2 linked regions of the Azospirillum brasilense genome follow. The protein of the gene in region 2 interacts with the protein of the main gene of each other region in a pairwise test. Links are inferred from orthologs where the notes say so. Each region holds a gene or a part of one and is shown on either strand. Other genes may lie near its edges.

Region 1 (12,378 bases), 1.6 Mb from region 2 along the record:
CACGGCCTCCTTGACCGGCTTCGGGGCGCCTTCGACCAGGTCCTTGGCTTCCTTGAGGCCCAGGCCGGTGATGGCGCGGACTTCCTTGATCACGTTGATCTTCTTGTCGCCGGCGTCGGCGAGGATCACGTTGAACTCGGTCTGCTCTTCGACCGGGGCGGCGGCGGCGGCCGGACCGGCGGCGGCAACGGCCACCGGAGCGGCGGCGGAGACGCCCCACTTCTCTTCCAGCAGCTTCGACAGCTCGGCGGCCTCGATGACGGTCAGGGCCGAGAGATCGTCGACCAGCTTCTGCAGATCAGCCATTTTAATGCTCCAACAACTCGATGTTCTGGGATGGGTAGACAGCTAGACGGGTGCGGCTCAGGCCGCCTCGTCCTTCTTCGCGTAGGCCGCCAGCACGCGGGCGACCTGGCCGCCCGGAGCCTGGAGAACGCCGGCGATACGGGTCGCCGGAGTCTGGATCATGCCCACGAGCTTGGCGCGCAGTTCGTCCAGCGACGGGAGCGTGGCGAGAGCCTTCACTCCCTCCGCGTCGAGGATCTGGTCGCCGAGAGCGGCACCGACGATCTTCAGCTTCTCGTTGGTCTTCGCGTAGTCGGCCACCACCTTGGCGGCCGCGACGGGATCCTTCGAGTAGGCGATCGCGGTCGGTCCCTTGAAGAGACCGTCCAGACCTTCAAACTGCGTGCCCTGAAGGGCGCGGCGGGCGAGCCGGTTCTTCGTCACCTTGAAGCTCGCGCCCGCGGCCCGAATCTTGCCACGCAGGTCGGTGACTTCCGCCACCGTCAGGCCGAGATGGTGGGTGACCACCACCAGGCCCGTTTCCTGGAGCTTCGACTGCAGGTCCGCGATCGTCGCTTCTTTTTGTGTACGATCCACGGATCGCCTCCTTGCACAGAGGTTTACAAGGGACCCCTTCCCTTTCGGTGGGGAGCCCCGGCGAACCTGTCCCAGAAGTTCGAGCCGTTCCTGAACCGCGGGCAAGCCCGCGTGGTTAACGGTTCAACTCCTGTCTGCTCTGGCAGGTTTAAGCCCTTGCCTCCGGAGAGACGCGGGCACCAGCGGTCTTGGACAGGGTGGGCATCCCCGCAGGGACACCCGATCGCCGCCGGTTCCCGAAGGAGCCGGCGGCGAAACTCAGATCACTCAGGCCGTGGCGGCCAGAGTGGACAGATCGAGCTTCAGGCCCGGGCCCATCGTCGAGGACAGCGAGACCTTCAGCAGGTACTGACCCTTGGCACCGGTCGGCTTGGCGCGGGTGATGGCATCCACGAAGGCGCGGATGTTCTGCACCAGGGCCTCTTCCGAGAAGCTGGCCTTGCCGACGCCGGCATGCACGATGCCGGTCTTCTCGGCGCGGAACTCCACGGCGCCGGCCTTGGCGGCCTTGACGGCGCCGGCCACGTCGGGGGTCACGGTGCCGAGCTTCGGGTTCGGCATCAGGCCGCGCGGGCCGAGGACCTTACCGAGCTTGCCGACGACGCCCATCATGTCCGGGGACGCGATGCAGCGGTCGAAGTCAATGTTGCCGGCCAGGATCTTCTCGGCCAGATCGTCGGCGCCAACGATGTCCGCGCCGGCGGCCAGGGCGTCATCCGCCTTGGTGCCCTTGGCGAACACGGCGACGCGCACGGTCTTGCCGGTGCCGTTCGGCAGGTTCACCACACCGCGGACCATCTGGTCGGCGTGACGCGGATCGATGCCCAGGTTCATGGCGATTTCGATGGTCTCATCGAACTTCGCCTTGGGCAGGCCCTTGATCAGGGAGACGGCGCCTTCCAGCGAGTAGAGCGCCTCGCGGTCGACCTTCTTGTAGGAATCGGTCAGTCGCTTGCCGAGCTTCGCCATGGGATCAGCCCTCCACCACTTCGAGGCCCATCGAGCGGGCGGAACCAGCGATCATGCTCGCGGCCGCCTCGACGTCGTGGGCGTTCAGGTCCTTCATCTTCTTTTCGGCGATGTCACGAATCTGGGTCTTCGTGATCTTGCCGGCGAAAGCGCCCTTGCCGGTGGTCTGCGAACCCTTGTCGATGCCAGCGGCCTTCTTCAGGAAGTAGCTGACCGGCGGGGTCTTCGTGACGAAGGTGAAGGTACGGTCGCCGTAGGCGGTGATGACCACCGGGATCGGCATGCCGACTTCCAGGTCCTGCGTCTTGGCGTTGAACGCCTTGCAGAACTCCATGATGTTCAGGCCGCGCTGACCGAGCGCCGGGCCGATGGGCGGCGACGGATTCGCCTTGCCGGCCGGAACCTGCAGCTTGATGAAGCCAACGATTTTCTTTGCCATGTCACAACCTCCAGATACGACGCCTCGATACGCTGTCCGGCGTCGCGGGGCTTTGCGGTGCGGCTATGGCGGGCCTTCCGCAGCAGAAAGGAGCACGTGACTGTTCATCACGTGCCCCGGGAAAACGGTTGGTCTCAGACCTTTTCGACCTGGGTGTATTCCAGCTCGACCGGCGTGGAGCGGCCGAAGATCGACACCGCCACCTTGAGGCGGGCCTTCTCCTCGTCGACTTCCTCGACGGTGCCGTTGAAAGAGGTGAAGGGGCCGTCGCTCACACGAACCTGCTCGCCCACCTCGAAGGTGATCGAGGGCTTGGGGCGCTCAAAGCCTTCCTGCACCTGATGGATGATCCGCTCGGCTTCGCGCTGGCTGATCGGCTGCGGCTTGCCGCCACCACCCAGGAACCCGGTGACCTTCGGCGTGTTCTTCACGAGATGCCAGGACTCGTCCGTCAAATCCATCTTGATGAGGACGTAGCCGGGGAAGAACTTCCGCTCGGTGTTGATCTTGGAACCCCGGCGCACCTCGACCACTTCCTCGGTCGGCACCAGGATCTCTTCGAATTTGTCTTCCAGACCCTTCTGAGCCGCCTTCTCGCGGATGGCCTGGGAAACCTTCTTCTCGAAGCCCGAATAGACGTGAACGACGTACCAGCGCGCGGCCATGGCGATCAGGCTCCCAGCCCAAGGATCATACGGACGGCGAAGGCCAGCACCTGATCCACGACGAGGAAGAACAGCGAAGCCAGCACCACCATGACGAACACCATGGCGGTCGTCACGCCGGTTTCCTTGCGGGTCGGCCAGGTGACCTTGGCCACCTCGCGGCGGACGTCGCGCGCGAATTCTGCGGGGTTCACTTTAGCCATCGTAGACCGTGCGGGCTCCGGTGCGACGTGTAGGGCGCGGTCAGCGACCCGTTCTTGTTCGGTACGGCGTGGCAGGAGTGGAGGGGCTCGAACCCCCAGCCCCCGGTTTTGGAGACCGGTGCTCTACCAATTGAGCTACACTCCTATCGCCGCAGGCTCTACCCCCGGCGGGGAGCGGAGCTTATAGCGCATAGCCGCGTGGCTTGCTAGCCTTTTTATCGGCCGGCATGCCGAAAACGACAGGGATCAATCCCGCCGCCGAACCATGGGGAACGACGGCGGGATCGACACCTTTAACTTACTTGATGATCGAGGCGACGACGCCGGCGCCGACCGTACGACCACCCTCGCGGATGGCGAAGCGCAGGCCCTCGTCCATGGCGATCGGAGCGATCAGCTCGACTTCCATGGAGATGTTGTCGCCCGGCATCACCATCTCGGTGCCTTCCGGCAGCTTCACCATGCCCGTCACGTCGGTCGTGCGGAAGTAGAACTGCGGACGGTAGTTGGTGAAGAACGGCGTGTGACGGCCACCCTCTTCCTTCGTCAGGATGTAGGCCTCGGCCTTGAAGGTGGTGTGCGGCGTGATGCTGCCCGGCTTGGCCAGAACCTGGCCGCGCTCGACGTCCTCACGCTTCGTGCCGCGCAGCAGCGCGCCGATGTTGTCGCCAGCCTCACCCGAGTCGAGCAGCTTGCGGAACATCTCCACACCGGTCACGGTGGTCTTGACCGTGGCCTTCAGACCGACGATCTCGACTTCCTCGCCAACCTTGACGATGCCGCGCTCGACGCGGCCGGTCACCACGGTGCCGCGGCCCGAGATCGAGAACACGTCCTCGATCGGCATCAGGAACGGACGGTCCTTCGGACGCTCCGGCTGCGGGATGTACTGGTCGACCTCGGCCATCAGCTTGAGGATCGCGTCACGGCCGATCTCCGGCGAACGGTCCTCCAGCGCGCACAGCGCCGAGCCCTTGACGATCGGAATGTCGTCGCCCGGGAACTGGTAGGAGGACAGCAGCTCGCGCACCTCCATCTCGACCAGCTCGAGCAGCTCCGGATCGTCGACCATGTCGACCTTGTTCATGAACACCACCAGCGCCGGCACGCCGACCTGGCGGGCCAGCAGGATGTGCTCGCGGGTCTGCGGCATCGGGCCGTCGGCGGCCGACACGACCAGGATCGCGCCGTCCATCTGCGCGGCGCCCGTGATCATGTTCTTCACGTAGTCGGCGTGGCCCGGGCAATCGACGTGGGCGTAGTGGCGGTTGGTCGTCTCGTACTCGACGTGGGCGGTCGAGATCGTGATGCCACGCGCCTTCTCTTCCGGCGCCTTGTCGATCTGGTCGTAGGCGGTGAAGGTCGCGCCGCCGCTCTCGGCCAGCACCTTCGTGATCGCCGCGGTCAGCGACGTCTTGCCGTGGTCGACGTGGCCGATCGTGCCAATGTTGCAGTGCGGCTTGTTCCGCTCAAACTTTGCCTTCGCCATCGCTTTGGTCTTTCGTTCCCGACGTTCCGGACGCACACAATGGCCCGGCCGAGACCGACATTTCCCTTAGCGCGGGGGGATTGGAGCGGGTGAGGGGAATCGAACCCCCGTCGTAAGCTTGGAAGGCTTCTGCTCTACCATTGAGCTACACCCGCCTGCCATGCCCCGCCCGGCGCTATCGACCGGGAAACGCGATCACGGACAAGCCGTGGAATGTAGTGGTGGAAGGGGCTGGATTTGAACCAGCGTACGCTTACGCGGGCAGATTTACAGTCTGCTGCCTTTAACCACTCGGCCACCCTTCCTCAGGCCCGCTGCGGGACATGCCCGCCGCGGAGTTCGGCACTATGAGAATTTTTCAGGCCTTGTCAACACGTCTGAAGCAGTCCAAACCAGAAAACTGTGAATAACCGCGGCGGGCTTAGCCCCGCCCCCTCCAGTCGGACACCATGACCCGTTCGAAGAAGCCATCCGCGCCCCACGGCCAGCCCCCTGCCCCGGCCAAGAACCACTCCCCATCCCACCGCGAGTCGCGCGGCGACCGCACCTCCCCAGGGCGCGGCGCGCAGGGCGTCCTGCTCTACGGCCTGCACCCGGTGTCTGCGGCCTGGCTGAACCCGGAGCGGCGCATCCACCGTCTGATCGCGACGGAAGCGGGCCGCGCCGCGTTGGAGCCGGTGCTGGCCCAGGCCAAGGCGCGCGGGCTGCAACGGCCCGGCCTTATGCCGGCCGACCGCAACGACCTGGACCGCATGTTGCCGCCGGGCGCCGTACACCAGGGCGTGGCAGCAGACGTCGCCCCCTTGGACGAGATCGGGATCGAGGACCTCTGCGTGGAGGCCGATTCGGATCCGTCGGCGCTCGTCGTCGTCCTCGATCAGGTGACCGACCCGCACAACGTCGGCGCGATCCTGCGCTCTGCTTCGGCCTTCGGGGCCAAGGCGGTGGTGGTGACGGAGCGCAACGCGCCGGAGACCACCGGCGTCCTCGCCAAGAGCGCCTCGGGAGCACTGGAGTCGGTTCCGCTGGTGCGAGTCACCAACCTCGCCCGGGCGCTCGCCGATCTTCAGCAGGCCGGCTTCTGGACGGTCGGTCTCGCCGAGTCGGGGACGAGCACGCTGGCCCAGTGCAACCTGACGGGCCGCACCGCGCTGGTGCTGGGGGCGGAGGGGGCCGGGCTGCGCCGCCTGACCATGGAGCGTTGCGACATCGTCGCGCGCCTGCCGACCCAGGGACCGGTGGGCAGCCTGAACGTGTCCAATGCCGCCGCGGTCGCCCTCTACGAGGTCGCCCGGCTGCGCTGACGCGTCGCCAAACGCGCCGCACAGGTGAGGCTTGCTGCGGACCGCGGGGGACGCTAGTGTAAGCGCCCGCCGCCGTCTGGCCGGGCGGCATGCCGGTTTAGCTCAGTTGGTAGAGCAGCGGTTTTGTAAACCGAAGGTCGCGGGTTCGAGCCCTGCAACCGGCACCACCTTTTTTTGACCGCCAGACCGACGTCCTGCCCATGACGCACGCCACCGAAGGCGGCTCCCTGATCCCGACCGGCTCCGGCGTCATCGACGCGGAGCACAGTTCCATTCTCGACCTCCTGTCGGCGATGACCGCGGGCGGTCCGGTCGGGCTGGCGGAGCTGACCGCGCTTTCGCACGAGGTGGCGGAGCATTTCGCCACGGAAACGGTGGAGATGGCCGTTCTGGCCACGGACCGGCGGGAGCGGCACGAGCAGGCCCATCGTAGCTACTTGGCCAGCATCGACGCTCTGGTGGGTACCGCTGAGCGCGGCGCCCCGGTGACCAGCGACGACGCGAACCGGCTGATGCTATGGTTCATCGTCCACTCCAACACCGCCGACACCGAACTGGTGGAGGCCGCCCGGCGCGCCGGCGACGAGCCGCCCATGATCTCCATGGACGAATGGCTCGACGGCCTGGACGAGGCTGATCGGGACGCCTTGCGCTCCTGAGACGGCCATGACGCCCCAACCGGGGAACCGGGCCTCCAGGCAGCGGTTGGAGAGGGGACGATCCCTTCCAGCAACCGACCCAGGCTCCTTCATGGAAAAATCCGACACTCCCAACGCCGGGGCGCAGCGCCTGCGCGACGCCATCGACAAGGGCCTGACCGGCGACAAGATCCCCGCGTCTGACCCTGCTGCGGCCCCGCTGGGCACCGACGACGAGGCCGCGGGCGTCCGACCGCCTCCGGCCGCCAGCACTCACGATCCTGCCCCTTCCGACGCCCGCGCGCCCTCGGGCCACTCCAAGGGCGCCGACGCCTTCCGCAAAGGCGACCTTCCCTACGGCGAGGGCACCCGCGACGATGGATGACCGCCGCCACGAGGCGGACTGTTGCGCAAAAAAATGTCCCTCTTCCGAATGGGAAGAGGGACATTGTCATGGCGTCGAATGGTGGCGGGGCGCCTGCCCCAGTTTTCCGAAACAAATGGGCCGTCTGGCGAGTTTCCGGAACCGGTTGCCGATCAGAAATAGCGCTCCGGCACGCGCAGCACGTCGTCGGGCATCACCGGCGTGGTGATCGGGGCGCGGCGCAACTCCTTCTTGGGGTCGGCCCCGCGTGTGATCAGCACGTAGTCCTCCTTGGCGCGGTAGGTGTAGCCGCCAGCCATCGCCACCGCCGACAGGGCGGTCATGCCGTTGACATACTGGTACTGGCCGGGGTTACGGACCTCGCCCAGGATGAAGAAGGGCCGGTGGTTCAGCACCTCGACGCTGACCTTGGCATCGCGGACGTAGCCCTGCGACAGGCGCTTGGCGATGTCGGTCTCCAACTCGCGCGGGGTGTGGCCGCGGGCCGACACCTCGCCGATCAGCGGCATGGCGACCTTGCCCGACCCGTCGACGCGGAACTCGCCGGAGAGCTGCTCCTCGCCGAAGACGATGACGCGCAGCGCGTCGCCGGCCCCCAGGCGGTAGTCCGTCATCTGGGCGACGCCGGGCGGTTCGAGAGGGGCATCCTGGCCACCGGCGCAGCCGACCATCGCGGCGGCGACCACGGTCATTCCGAGCGCGCGGAACACGTTACGTCGATTCATCCCTAACCCTTCTCCATAGCTCGTGAGGACATCGGGTCCAGGCGCCCGCGGACGGAGCGGCCGAACCCTGAGCGGTCACGGAGGGAGACTAGCAACTCGCACGCGCTTGGGAAAAAGTGGAGAGGAAGTAACGCCAACGGAGGAAAAGGATTCGCATCACCGTATAGGCGGAAATGCAAAAGGGGCGCCCATCGGCAGATGAGCGCCCCTCTGTGCATGGACTAGACGAACTGATTACATCTGAGCGCCGACGCGCAGATAGACCAGATTGTCGGAGTAATCGAAACCACTGAGGTTCGAGTTACGCTTTTCGTAAGTATAGCCGCCATTCACGAAGACGTAGCGGCTGAGCTGGTAGCTGGCACCGGCCCCCAGTGTGTAGACGTCGTCGGTGCGGTCCACGCCGTTGAAGTCGTCCTGGCGCCACTGGACGCGGGCGTTCAGCAGCAGGGTGCGCAGAAGCTCGTGATCCACGCCGACCGCGGCGACGGTGCGGTTGTAGCTCGACGCGATCTGGCTGCCGCGGGCGTAGGTCGATTCGCGAACCTGACGGCTGAGCGAGCCGGTGACCGAGGTGAGCTGGGTCACCGACCAGTTCAGGCGGCCGCCCAAGGCCAGACCACCGAAATCCTTCAGCGTCGGATCATCGTAGGTCCGGCTCAGATAACCGGCATAGATCTCGCCGTTGATGAGGCCGGTCAGGTCGGTGGACAGGCCGCCGACGACCTCATAGCCGTCCGAGTCGCGGTTGACGCCGCCGAAATCCGGGGTCAGCCGGTACCGGGTCCAGTTGTAGGAGCCCTGGATGAAGGCTTCGTAGCCCTGGATGAACTCGTAGCCGGCACGGGCGGTGCCCGTGTAGCTCCAGCGGTCGCGGTCCTCCTGCGACTCCGTCCGCCCGTTGGTCAACTCGGCGTCCTGATAGGAGGTGTACTGGGCCCCACCGGTCAGGCGGACGCGCAGGCGGTTGAAGCGCTGGTTGAACGATGCCTCGCCGCCATGGGTGAAGTAGTTCACCGGCTCCGCGAAGCGCGGCACCACGGTGCCGGTGGCCAGCGACACGTCGAAGTTCGGGTCGGACCGCCCCTCATGGTCGCGGCGGCTGAACAGCAGGCCGCTGACCGAGCTGTCGCGGGTGATGTCGTAGCGGCCGTCCACCTGCGCCCGGTAATCGGCGTAGTTCTCCGACGAGTAGTCGAAGAAGCGCCCGATGTTGCCGGAGGCCGAGAAGTTCAGGGCGTGGTTGTTGAAATCCGAACGCACATCGACGCGCGGCTGGGTGACCCAGATGAAGTCGTCGCGGGTGTCGTTCTCGGTCGCGAAGACGTTGCTTTCATAGGTCAGGCCGGTTTCGATGCGCGGCAGGATACGGAACGATCCGGCGCGGATGCCGAGCTGTTCGACCTCCGGACGGCGGCGCTCCAGCACGGTTTCACCGGGCTGCAGTTCCTGGGCGCTCACCGGCGTGGCCGCGGGCAGCGCCGTCAGCACGGTGGACGCGAGCGCGAGGGCGAGAAGGGACAGGGAGCTGGGCTTCATGGGTCACCGCGCAAGGCTGAAATCAGTGGCTCGTATCGGGCGGCCGAATGGCCTTGGAATGTGCAATCGCCGCTCCGGCAGAAGCGGACAGTCGCTGCAAAGACAACTCATGGCGTGATGTCCGTGCAACAGTGAAGCCGTTCAGCCGTGGTTTTTGCCCGCGCCTGTGTTGTTGGCGCAACAAGACTTGCGTCAGACGCGCGCTCTATTGCCATACGCCCGCACCATTAGAGCTAAGGTCATACGACCACGAAACCACACGTCCGCCTCCTCGGGAACCACCCTTCGGCAACACCCGTTCACGCAAATGCGGTCTAGAGCCGCGCCTTGAAGCGATGAGGAAGCGCCGAGCATGACCAGACCCCTGACCACTCCCCCGCCGCCCAAATCACCCCGCCATCCTGGTGACGATGTTGTGATGCCCCCCTACACACCGGGGAGTGTCCCACCGCCGGACGGCGACCTTCCAAAGTCCGACCGCGAAAGGACTCCGCCGCCGAACACTTATCCACCGAAACAAAATCCATAATTGAAATACGGACAACCGTTTGGCATGACCAAAACACACCCGCATATGCAGATTGCCCGCCAGTCCATCGGAAAGATTATTGAAACGCACGACTCATCTTCGTTCGCGAGTGCTTTACACTTTAAATAGTCAAAGGGCCTAGACTGTGGCTCTATGCCGCAGCGACGAGCGTTGCCTATTGCGACTTCCACCCCTAGGCTTCAAGGCGAAGCCTGCTGCATTTGGCGCAAGCCTGGGAACATTCCCAGGATCGGCGCCGAACCTGTCGCACGGTGTTCCGCCGACACCCGCCGCAACCGGAAACGGTCCGGCTCCGCAACGCTCGTGTGCGCCCATGGATCAGATTGCCCATCCTCCGACCGACGATTACCTGCTGACCGGGCAGGTGCACTATCGCCTCCGCCGGGCCCACCAGCGCGCGTCCTCCATCTTCATGGACATGATCGGCGACTCCCAGCTCACCCCAACCCAGTGGGGTGCCCTGGTCACGCTGCGGACCGAAAGGTCGCTGTCGCAGAACCAGCTCGGACGGCTGACCTTCATGGACCCGGCGACCACCCAGGGGGTGATCCTGCGCCTTGTCGAGCGCAACCTGGTGGAGCGCCAGCCGGACCCGCAGGACCGGCGTCGCACCAGCGTCAGCCTGACCCGCGCCGGCCAGTCGCTGGTCAGCACCCTGCTGGAGAATGCCACGAGGGCGCATCACCGCACGCTTGACCCGCTGACCCCGGAGGAGCAGGCGACCTTCCTCCTGCTTCTCTCGCGCCTGATGTGAGGCTGGTGTCACCCGCACCGGCACCGGCACGGGGAAAACCGGCTTGGTGAAAACCGGCATGATGCGGCGCAACGGAACGGTGACTTTTGCGGTGGGTTTGCTATGAACGCAGACATTGCGTTCACGCTGCCGTTCCATGCGTTCACGCAGCCGCCAACCGCGCCGGGATACCGCTGACCATGAACCGCCGCCATCTCCTGCTTGCGCCGGGTGCTGCCGCCCTCGCCACCGCCCTTTGCTTCGCCGCGCCGATGCCTGCCGCCCAGGCCCAATCGGGCGGCCAGCCGATTCGCGTCGGCGAGATCAACAGCTACACCGGCCTGCCGGCCTTCACGATCCCCTACCGCCAGGGCTGGCAGCTCGCGGTAGAGGAGGTGAACGCGGCGGGTGGCCTGCTCGGCGGTCGCAAGCTGGAGGTCATCTCCCGCGACGACGCCGGCAAGCCGGACGACGCCGTGCGCGTCGCGCAGGAGTTGCTGTCGAACGAGAAGGTCGAGTTGCTGGCCGGCACCTACTTCTCCCACGTCGGGCTGGCCGTGGCGGACTTCGCCGCGCGCAACAAGCTTCCCTTCGTGGCGGCGGAGCCGCTGACCGACGCCATCACCTGGACCAAGGGCAACCGCTACACCTTCCGCCTGCGCCCCAGCACCTACATGCAGGCGGCCATGCTGGTTGAGGAGGCGGCGAAGCTGCCAGCCAAGCGCTGGGCCACCGTCGCCCCCAACTACGAATACGGCCAGTCGGCGGTGCAGTGGTTCCGCCAACTCCTGTCGGAGAAGCGGCCGGACGTCGAGTTCGTCGCCGAGCAGTGGCCGGCCCAGGGCAAGCTGGAGGCGGGGCCGACCGTGCAGGCGCTGGCCGCGGCCAAGCCCGACGCCATCTTCAACGTCACCTTCGGCGCCGACCTCGCCAAGTTCGTGCGCGAGGGCGAGGGGCGCGGCCTGTTCCGCAACCGCACCGTCGTCAGCCTGCTGACCGGCGAGCCGGAGTATCTCGACCCGATGAAGGACGAGGCGCCGGAAGGCTGGATCGTCACCGGCTACCCGCAGGAGCAGATCGACACGCCGGAGCACAAGGCCTTCCGCGAGGCCTATGCGAAGCGCTTCAACGAGCCGCCGCGCCAGGGCTCGGTCGTCGGCTACGCCACCTTCAAGGCCATCGCCGCCGCGGTGGAGAAAGCCGGCTCCACCGATGCGGAGAAGGTCGTCGACGCACTGTCCGGCCTGGAGCTGTCCAGCCCCTTCGGCCCGATCACCTTCCGCGCGCTCGACCATCAGGCGACGATGGGCGCCTATGTCGGCAAGACCACGGTGAAGGACGGCCAGGGCGTGATGACCGGCTGGCGCTACGCCGACGGGGCGGACTATCTGCCGTCCGACGAGGCCGTCCGCAAGATGCGCCCGGAGTAAGGGGGCGGCGTTCTTGCCCCCACCCTTCCCTCCCCCGCTCCGCAGGAGAGGGAGATTGATCCCCTCCACCGCGCAGCGGGGGAGGGTTAGGGAGGGGGCAAAAAGGCCACTCTCCCGCCGACCCTGCCGAAAGAGCCGATGTCCTTCTACCTCGTGCAATTCCTCAGCGGCCTCGCCACGGCGGCGACGCTGTTCCTGGTGTCGTCCGGGCTGACCATCGTGTTCGGCGTGACGCGGATCGTGAATTTCGCGCACGGCTCCTTCTACATGCTGGGCGCCTATCTCGGCTGGACGCTGGTGGAGCGCTTAGGGAGCACGCCGCTGGGCTTCTGGGGCGCGGTGGCCGCGGCCTCGCTGGCGGTCGGCCTGCTCGGCGCGCTGATGGAGGTCGGGCTGCTGCGCCGCCTTTACCGCTCGCCTGAGCTGT
Region 2 (6,033 bases):
CCAGCACGTTCATGCCAAGATCCTGGTGCGCCATCTCGCGCCCGCGGAAGCGCATGGTCACCTTGACCTTGTCGCCTTCCTCAAGGAAGCGGCGGGCCGAGCGCATCTTCACGTCGTAGTCGTTGTCATCGATGTTGGGTCGGAGTTTGATCTCCTTCACCTCGATGATCTTCTGCTTCTTGCGGGCCTCAGCGGCCTTCTTCTGCGCCTCGTACTTGTACTTGCCATAGTCGAGGATCTTGCAGACAGGAGGCTCCGCCTGGGGGGCGATCTCGACGAGGTCGAGGCCCGCATCCTCAGCGGCCAGCAGCGCATCGCGCAGCGAAACGACGCCCACCATCTCGCCGTCGGCACCGACGAGACGGATCGAGCGAGCCGTGATCTCCCGGTTCACCCGCGGTCCATCGCGGGTCGGAGCGGCTTCGGACGGTATCCTGGCTATGGACGCTTCTCCATGACTGGAAACCCACCGGGGCGCGACCTCCCGGAGGAAGGCCCGCCCGGACGGTGCGGTCGGTTAGAACGGCGAATCGAAAGCGGCGGCGCCCGCGGGGGACCTCGCCTCCTCGCTCAGTTTATTGAGCGCGGCGTCGAGGGCAAGAACTTCCTGATCCTTACCACCGAGGGTACGCAGCGCGACGGTCCGCTCCTCCGCCTCGCGCTTGCCCACGACCACCAGGACGGGAACCTTCTGAAGGCTGTGTTCACGGACCTTCAGGTTGATCTTCTCGTTCCGGGTGTCGAGTTCGGCCCGGATGCCGCGGCGCTTCAGCAGGCTGACGACCTCCTGCCCGTAGCCGTCGGCCTCGTTGGTGATGGTGCAGACCACCGCCTGGACCGGCGCGAGCCACATCGGGAACTTGCCGGCGTAATGCTCGATCAGCATGCCGATGAAGCGTTCAAGCGACCCCAGGATGGCCCGGTGCAGCATCACCGGACGGTGGCGGGCGCCGTCCTCGCCGATGTAGGAGGCGTCCAGCCGCTCGGGGAGGTTCGGATCGTACTGGAGCGTGCCGCACTGCCAAGTGCGCCCGATGGCGTCGGTCAGGTGGAACTCCACCTTCGGGCCGTAGAAGGCGCCCTCGCCCGGCAGGTCCTCATACTCCAGCCCGGCGGCGTCGAGTGCTTGGCGCAGCGCGCCCTCCGCCCGGTCCCACAGGTCGTCGGAGCCGGTGCGGACGTCGGGACGCAGCGCCAGCTTCACCGCGATCTTGTCGAAGCCCAGATCCCGGTACACGCCGAGCTGCAGCTTGAAATACTCCGCCGCCTCGCTCGCAACCTGATCTTCGGTGCAGAAGATGTGGGCGTCGTCCTGGGTGAAGGCGCGCACGCGCAGGATGCCGTGCAGCGCGCCCGACGGCTCGTTGCGGTGGCAGGCCCCGAACTCCGCCATGCGGATCGGCAGGTCGCGGTAGGAACGCAGCCCGTGCTTGAAGATCTGCACATGGCCCGGACAGTTCATCGGCTTGATGCCGAGCATCTTCTCGCCGTCGTCCGCCGAGACCTTGAACATGTTGTCGCCATACATGTCCCAGTGGCCCGACGCCTTGAACAGCGAGCTGTCGATGAGCTGCGGCGTCTTGACCTCGACGTAGTCCGCCTGGCTCAGCTTGGTGCGGATGTAGGTCTCCAGCGTGCGGAACAGCGTCCAGCCCTTCGGGTGCCAGAAGACCGAGCCGACGGCCTCCTCCTGCACGTGGAACAGGTCCAGCTCCTTGCCCAGCCGGCGGTGGTCGCGCTTCTCCGCCTCCTCAAGCTGGTGCAGGTAGGCCTTCAGCTCCTTCTCGTCGCGCCACGCGGTGCCGTAGATGCGCTGAAGCATCGGGTTGCGGCTGTCGCCGCGCCAGTAGGCGCCGGCCACCTTCATCAGCTTGAAGCCGTTGCCGACCTTGCCGGTGGTCGGGGCGTGCGGGCCGCGGCACAGGTCCAGCCAGTCGTCCTGGCGGTAGACGCTGATGTCCTGGTCCGCCGGGATCGCTTCGATCAGCTCAGCCTTGTAATGCTCGCCGAGCTTTTTGAAGTAGGCGACCGCATCGTCGCGGGTCCAGACCTCGCGCACGATGGGAACGTCCTTGGCGACGATCTCGCGCATCTTCGCCTCGATCTTTTGCAGATCGTCGGGCGTGAAGGGTTCCTCGCGCGCGAAGTCGTAATAGAAGCCGTTGGCGATCGCCGGACCGATGGTCACTTGCGTGCCCGGATAGAGCTTCTGCACGGCGTCGGCGAGGACGTGGGCGGCGTCGTGACGGATGACCTCCAGCGCGTCGGGATGACTGCGCGTGACGATCTCGATCTTGGCGTTGGTGGTGACGGTGGTGGTGAGGTCCTTCACCTCGCCGTCGAGCTTGACGGCAAGCGCATCCTTGGCAAGGCGCGGCCCGATCGACTGGGCAATCTCAAGCCCCGTCACCGGCCGGTCGAACTCCCGCACGCTGCCGTCGGGCAGCGTGATGGCGATGTTGGACGTCACCGAAGTCACCATTTGACTGTTTGCATCGCACCCGGCGGATGCCGGGAGGCGAAACTTCTAATGCGGGCGGGCTTTCTGTCAAGGGCGCCGGGGGCATTTCCGGCCTGAATCCGCCACCCGAACGGCGAATTTCCTTGCAAAATTATTTCACGGCGGTTTGCGCGCCGGGCGCGGCTCGCCGAACAGGTAGCCCTGGCCGAAATCGATGCCGTTGCGCAGGATCGCGTCGAGCTGCGCCTCCGTCTCGATCTTCTCGGCGATGAGGTCGATCCCCGTACCGTCCAGGCGCCGCCGCAGCGCCTCGACGCGCGGCGCCAGGGCGGAATCGAGCAGCAGGGCGCAGTCCAGCTTCAGATAGCGGATCTCGTGGCGCAGCAGCGCGTCCACGTCGATGTCCAGGTCGCTCACCCGGTCCATGGAGAAGCGGAAGCCGATGCGGGACAGCTGCGACAGGATGCCCATCGTCACCGCCCCGCCCGCCCGCAGCTCCTGCTGGCTCAACTCGAACACCAGCTTGGGCACCAGCGTCTGGTTCCGGGCCAACAGATCGAGGAACTGACGCATGAAGGCCGCGTCGCTGAGCGTGGCGGCGGACATGTTGCAGAAGAAGCCGATGGCGTGCTGGCGCCGCTCCGTCTCGCGGATCAGCTGGATGCAGCGGACCAGCAGGAGATTGTCGATGGTGGCCATCAGCCCCGCGCGCTCCGCGATCTCCAGATAGCGGTCCGGCAGGATCAGCGACCCGTCGGCGGCGCGCACGCGCGAGAACACCTCGAAGAAGCGGTGCTTGCGCTGGGGCAGGCTGACGATCGGCTGGAGGTGGATGTCGATCCGGTCGGCGGCCAGCGCGTCGCGCACCGCTTCCAGAACCGCGGCGTCGTCCATCGCCCTCGCTTCAGCTCCGGCCGCGGGCTGCGGGTCCGGAATGCGCGAGGCTAGGGGCGCAGGCCGGACCGGACGGGATGCCGCCGGCGGTTCGCGCTCTCCCGACGATCGGGACTCGCCGAGCCGGGCGACCAGCGTGTGCAGGAGCCTGACCTCCTGAAGCACGGCCTCGTGGGCGGTGGACGAAGGAACAGCGTTGTCGGTTTCCGCTCCCGGCGTGATCCGCTGCTCCAGCCGTTCGCCCAGCGCGTCCACGCTCTTCTGAAGGTGGTCCAGCCGGCGCAGGGTGTCACGCTGCCGACGGGCCAAGCGGCGGTGCAGGTCCGCGACGCCACCCGCCAGAAGGACCAGCCCACCGCCGATCCAGCCCACCGCCGGGTCGGTGCCGGGTCGCAATTCCGGCAGGCCAAGGGCGACCGAGGCCGCCGCCGTGGCGACGGCAAGCCCGTACAGGAAGGCCGCCAGAGCCGCCATGCGCCCGCTCAGCGGTGATCCGCCCCCACGGCGTCGCTCAGCGAGACGAAGCCGTCGCGGCGCAGCAGGGCGGCGAGGTCGCGGCGGATCGCCAGCACCAGCGCCGGCCCGGCGTAGACCAGCGCGGAATAGAGCTGCACCAGCGAGGCACCGGCACGGATCTTGGCGTAGGCGTCCGCGCCCGACGCGATGCCGCCGACACCGACCAGCGGCAGCTTGCCGCCGGTCAGCCCGTACATCTCGCGCAGGACCGCGGTGGAGGGCGCGAACAGCGGCTTGCCGGACAGGCCGCCGGCTTCCCCGCGCAGCGGCTCCGGGATCTCCGCCGGGCGGGCGATGGTGGTGTTGGACACGATCAGCCCGTCGATGCCCGACTCCAGAGCGACCGCGGCGATATCCGCCTTGTCCTCGTCGGTCAGGTCCGGGGCGATCTTCAGCAGGACTGGCGGTGCCTTGGCCAGCCTGCAGGCCGACCGGGCGTCGAGAACGCGGCCCAGCAGGGTGCGCAGCGGGTCGCGCCCCTGAAGCGCGCGCAGGCCCGGCGTGTTGGGAGACGACACGTTGACGACCAGATAGTCGGCCAGCGCCGCCACCCGGGTCACGCCGAGGACATAATCGTCCGCGGCCTCCACCGTGTCCTTGTTCTTGCCGAGGTTGGCCCCGACGAGTCCCGGCGCCTTGCGCCCACCGGACTGGCGTCGCTCCAGCCGTTGGACGAAGGGCTCCAGCCCCTCGTTGTTGAAGCCCATGCGGTTGATGACGGCCCCCTGCTCCGGCACGCGGAACAGGCGCGGCCTGGGATTGCCGGGCTGCGGGCGGGGGGTGACGCTGCCCGCCTCGACAAAGCCGAAGCCCAGCCGCAGCATGGCGTCGACCACCTCGGCGTTCTTGTCGAAACCGGCGGCGAGGCCGACCGGGTTGGCGAAGTCCAGGCCGAACACGCGGCTGCGCAGGATGGGATCGTCCTTTTCCCGCACCGGCGGCATCAGCCCGCTCGACAGGGCCTTGATGGTCAGCCCGTGCGCCGTCTCGGGATCGAAGCTGCGCAGGATGGGGCCGACGATGGGAAAGAGGTCGATCACGGCGCGGTATCCTTAAAGGCGGCGTCCTTGAAGGTCGCCGGAAAGAGGTGGCGGCCGTCCGGCCCCAGCGGCAACGGGTCGGCGCGCAGCACCGCCGCGGGCGGCAGCGGGCCGTAGAGATGGGGAAAGAGCTGACCGCCGCGCGACGGCTCCCACCGGAGCGCGGCGCCCAGCGCGGCGCCGTCCACGGTCAGCAGGACGAGGCCGTCCTGCCCGGCGCGGTGCTTGGCGGCGCTTTCCTCGACCTGGGCGCCGGTGGAGAAATGGATGAAGCCGTCCGCCGCATCCTGCGACGAGCCGTGGTAGGCCCCGGCGGCGAGCGCCTTCTCCCACTCCGCGGCGCGGCACATATGAAAGATGATCCGTTCAGTCATGGCGGGGCGACCTTACCGCAAAGCCCTCCGCCAAAGCCAGCCGTGGCAAAAACGGGAGAACCGGCGGAGCGTTGATAACTTCAGAATGGGACGTTGCGCTGTTTGCTTCGCAATTTGCAAACGTGGCTTCGGGAATCCCCCGACATTTTGCAGAAGGAAAATTCGCCGTTCCGCCGCATCGCACCCCACCGACCACACGGAAAAGCCGCAGAATCAAGGGCTCTCCAAGGCAGCCGCCCCTTCGGCGGCAACTTTTCGGAATTGGCATTGGGATTGCTGGGAGGTGGGCAAGCAAGGAGAAGCCCCATGAACGCGATTGCGATGAATGTTGTGAAGGAACGCCACCCGGTGGAACACGCGCTCGACTCGCGCGTCCATGGGGTGATCGTGTCCAGCGTGGACAGCGCCCCCCTGACCGCCCTGGCGGAGCCCAGCAGCACGCCCGTTCCGCTGAAGCCCTCGGCGGCGATGCTGGCCGCCGGGTCGCGCGCCGGCGGCGTCTCGGTCGAGACGGCCTGGAAGATCTATCTGGCGATGATCAAGGAAGCCGCCTGACCGCTCCGTTACAACCTCTCCTTCCGCGATAGCGGTCCGGAGTGGTTGTCCGGCCCGGCAAAGCGCGTCGGGGAGGCGTCGGTGCAGAACGACAGGTCATTCGACGTCGTCGTAGAACTGGAACCCGCCGATCTCGGCACAGACGCTACGCCCTTGTGCCCATTGCGGGTTCATCCCCGCCCGGTGCATGTGT

What was found.
Region 1: the proteins of thrS (region 2) and rplA interact in binary tests that used the Escherichia coli proteins (3 or more experiments, as listed by UniProt). The link is inferred for Azospirillum brasilense from one-to-one orthologs.

Annotation. Positions count from the first base shown.
Region 1 is NZ_CP012914.1:2,248,540-2,260,917, forward strand. What follows is about bases 1-2,846. They hold rplA (50S ribosomal protein L1), read right to left. Parts: upstream 1,852-2,846; coding sequence 1,150-1,851; downstream 1-1,149. Other genes in these bases: rplL (50S ribosomal protein L7/L12), read right to left, coding at 1-306; rplJ (50S ribosomal protein L10), read right to left, coding at 364-882; rplK (50S ribosomal protein L11), read right to left, coding at 1,856-2,290; nusG (transcription termination/antitermination protein NusG), read right to left, coding at 2,425-2,846. Outside these bases: more of nusG, read right to left, coding at 2,847-2,955; preprotein translocase subunit SecE, read right to left, coding at 2,961-3,158; tuf (elongation factor Tu), read right to left, coding at 3,457-4,647; 23S rRNA (guanosine(2251)-2'-O)-methyltransferase RlmB, read left to right, coding at 5,097-5,951; AMK58_RS10510 (hemerythrin domain-containing protein), read left to right, coding at 6,152-6,610; AMK58_RS10515 (hypothetical protein), read left to right, coding at 6,702-6,974; AMK58_RS10520 (polysaccharide biosynthesis/export family protein), read right to left, coding at 7,127-7,699; AMK58_RS10525 (outer membrane beta-barrel protein), read right to left, coding at 7,934-9,238; AMK58_RS10530 (MarR family winged helix-turn-helix transcriptional regulator), read left to right, coding at 10,102-10,542; AMK58_RS10535 (ABC transporter substrate-binding protein), read left to right, coding at 10,722-11,951; AMK58_RS10540 (ABC transporter permease), read left to right, coding at 12,090-12,378. UniProt on the Escherichia coli protein: One of the primary rRNA binding proteins, it binds very close to the 3'-end of the 23S rRNA. Forms part of the L1 stalk. It is often not seen in high-resolution crystal structures, but can be seen in cryo_EM and 3D reconstruction models.
Region 2 is NZ_CP012914.1:660,331-666,363, reverse strand. What follows is about bases 1-2,969. They hold thrS (threonine--tRNA ligase), read right to left. Parts: upstream 2,483-2,969; coding sequence 518-2,482; downstream 1-517. Other genes in these bases: AMK58_RS03020 (EAL domain-containing protein), read right to left, coding at 2,618-2,969; infC (translation initiation factor IF-3), read right to left, coding at 1-433. In the rest of the region: more of AMK58_RS03020, read right to left, coding at 2,970-3,829; AMK58_RS03015 (quinone-dependent dihydroorotate dehydrogenase), read right to left, coding at 3,838-4,911; AMK58_RS03010 (DUF952 domain-containing protein), read right to left, coding at 4,908-5,285; AMK58_RS03005 (hypothetical protein), read left to right, coding at 5,592-5,840; AMK58_RS03000 (cell wall hydrolase), read right to left, coding at 5,937-6,033. UniProt on the Escherichia coli protein: Catalyzes the attachment of threonine to tRNA(Thr) in a two-step reaction: L-threonine is first activated by ATP to form Thr-AMP and then transferred to the acceptor end of tRNA(Thr). The rate-limiting step is amino acid activation in the presence of tRNA.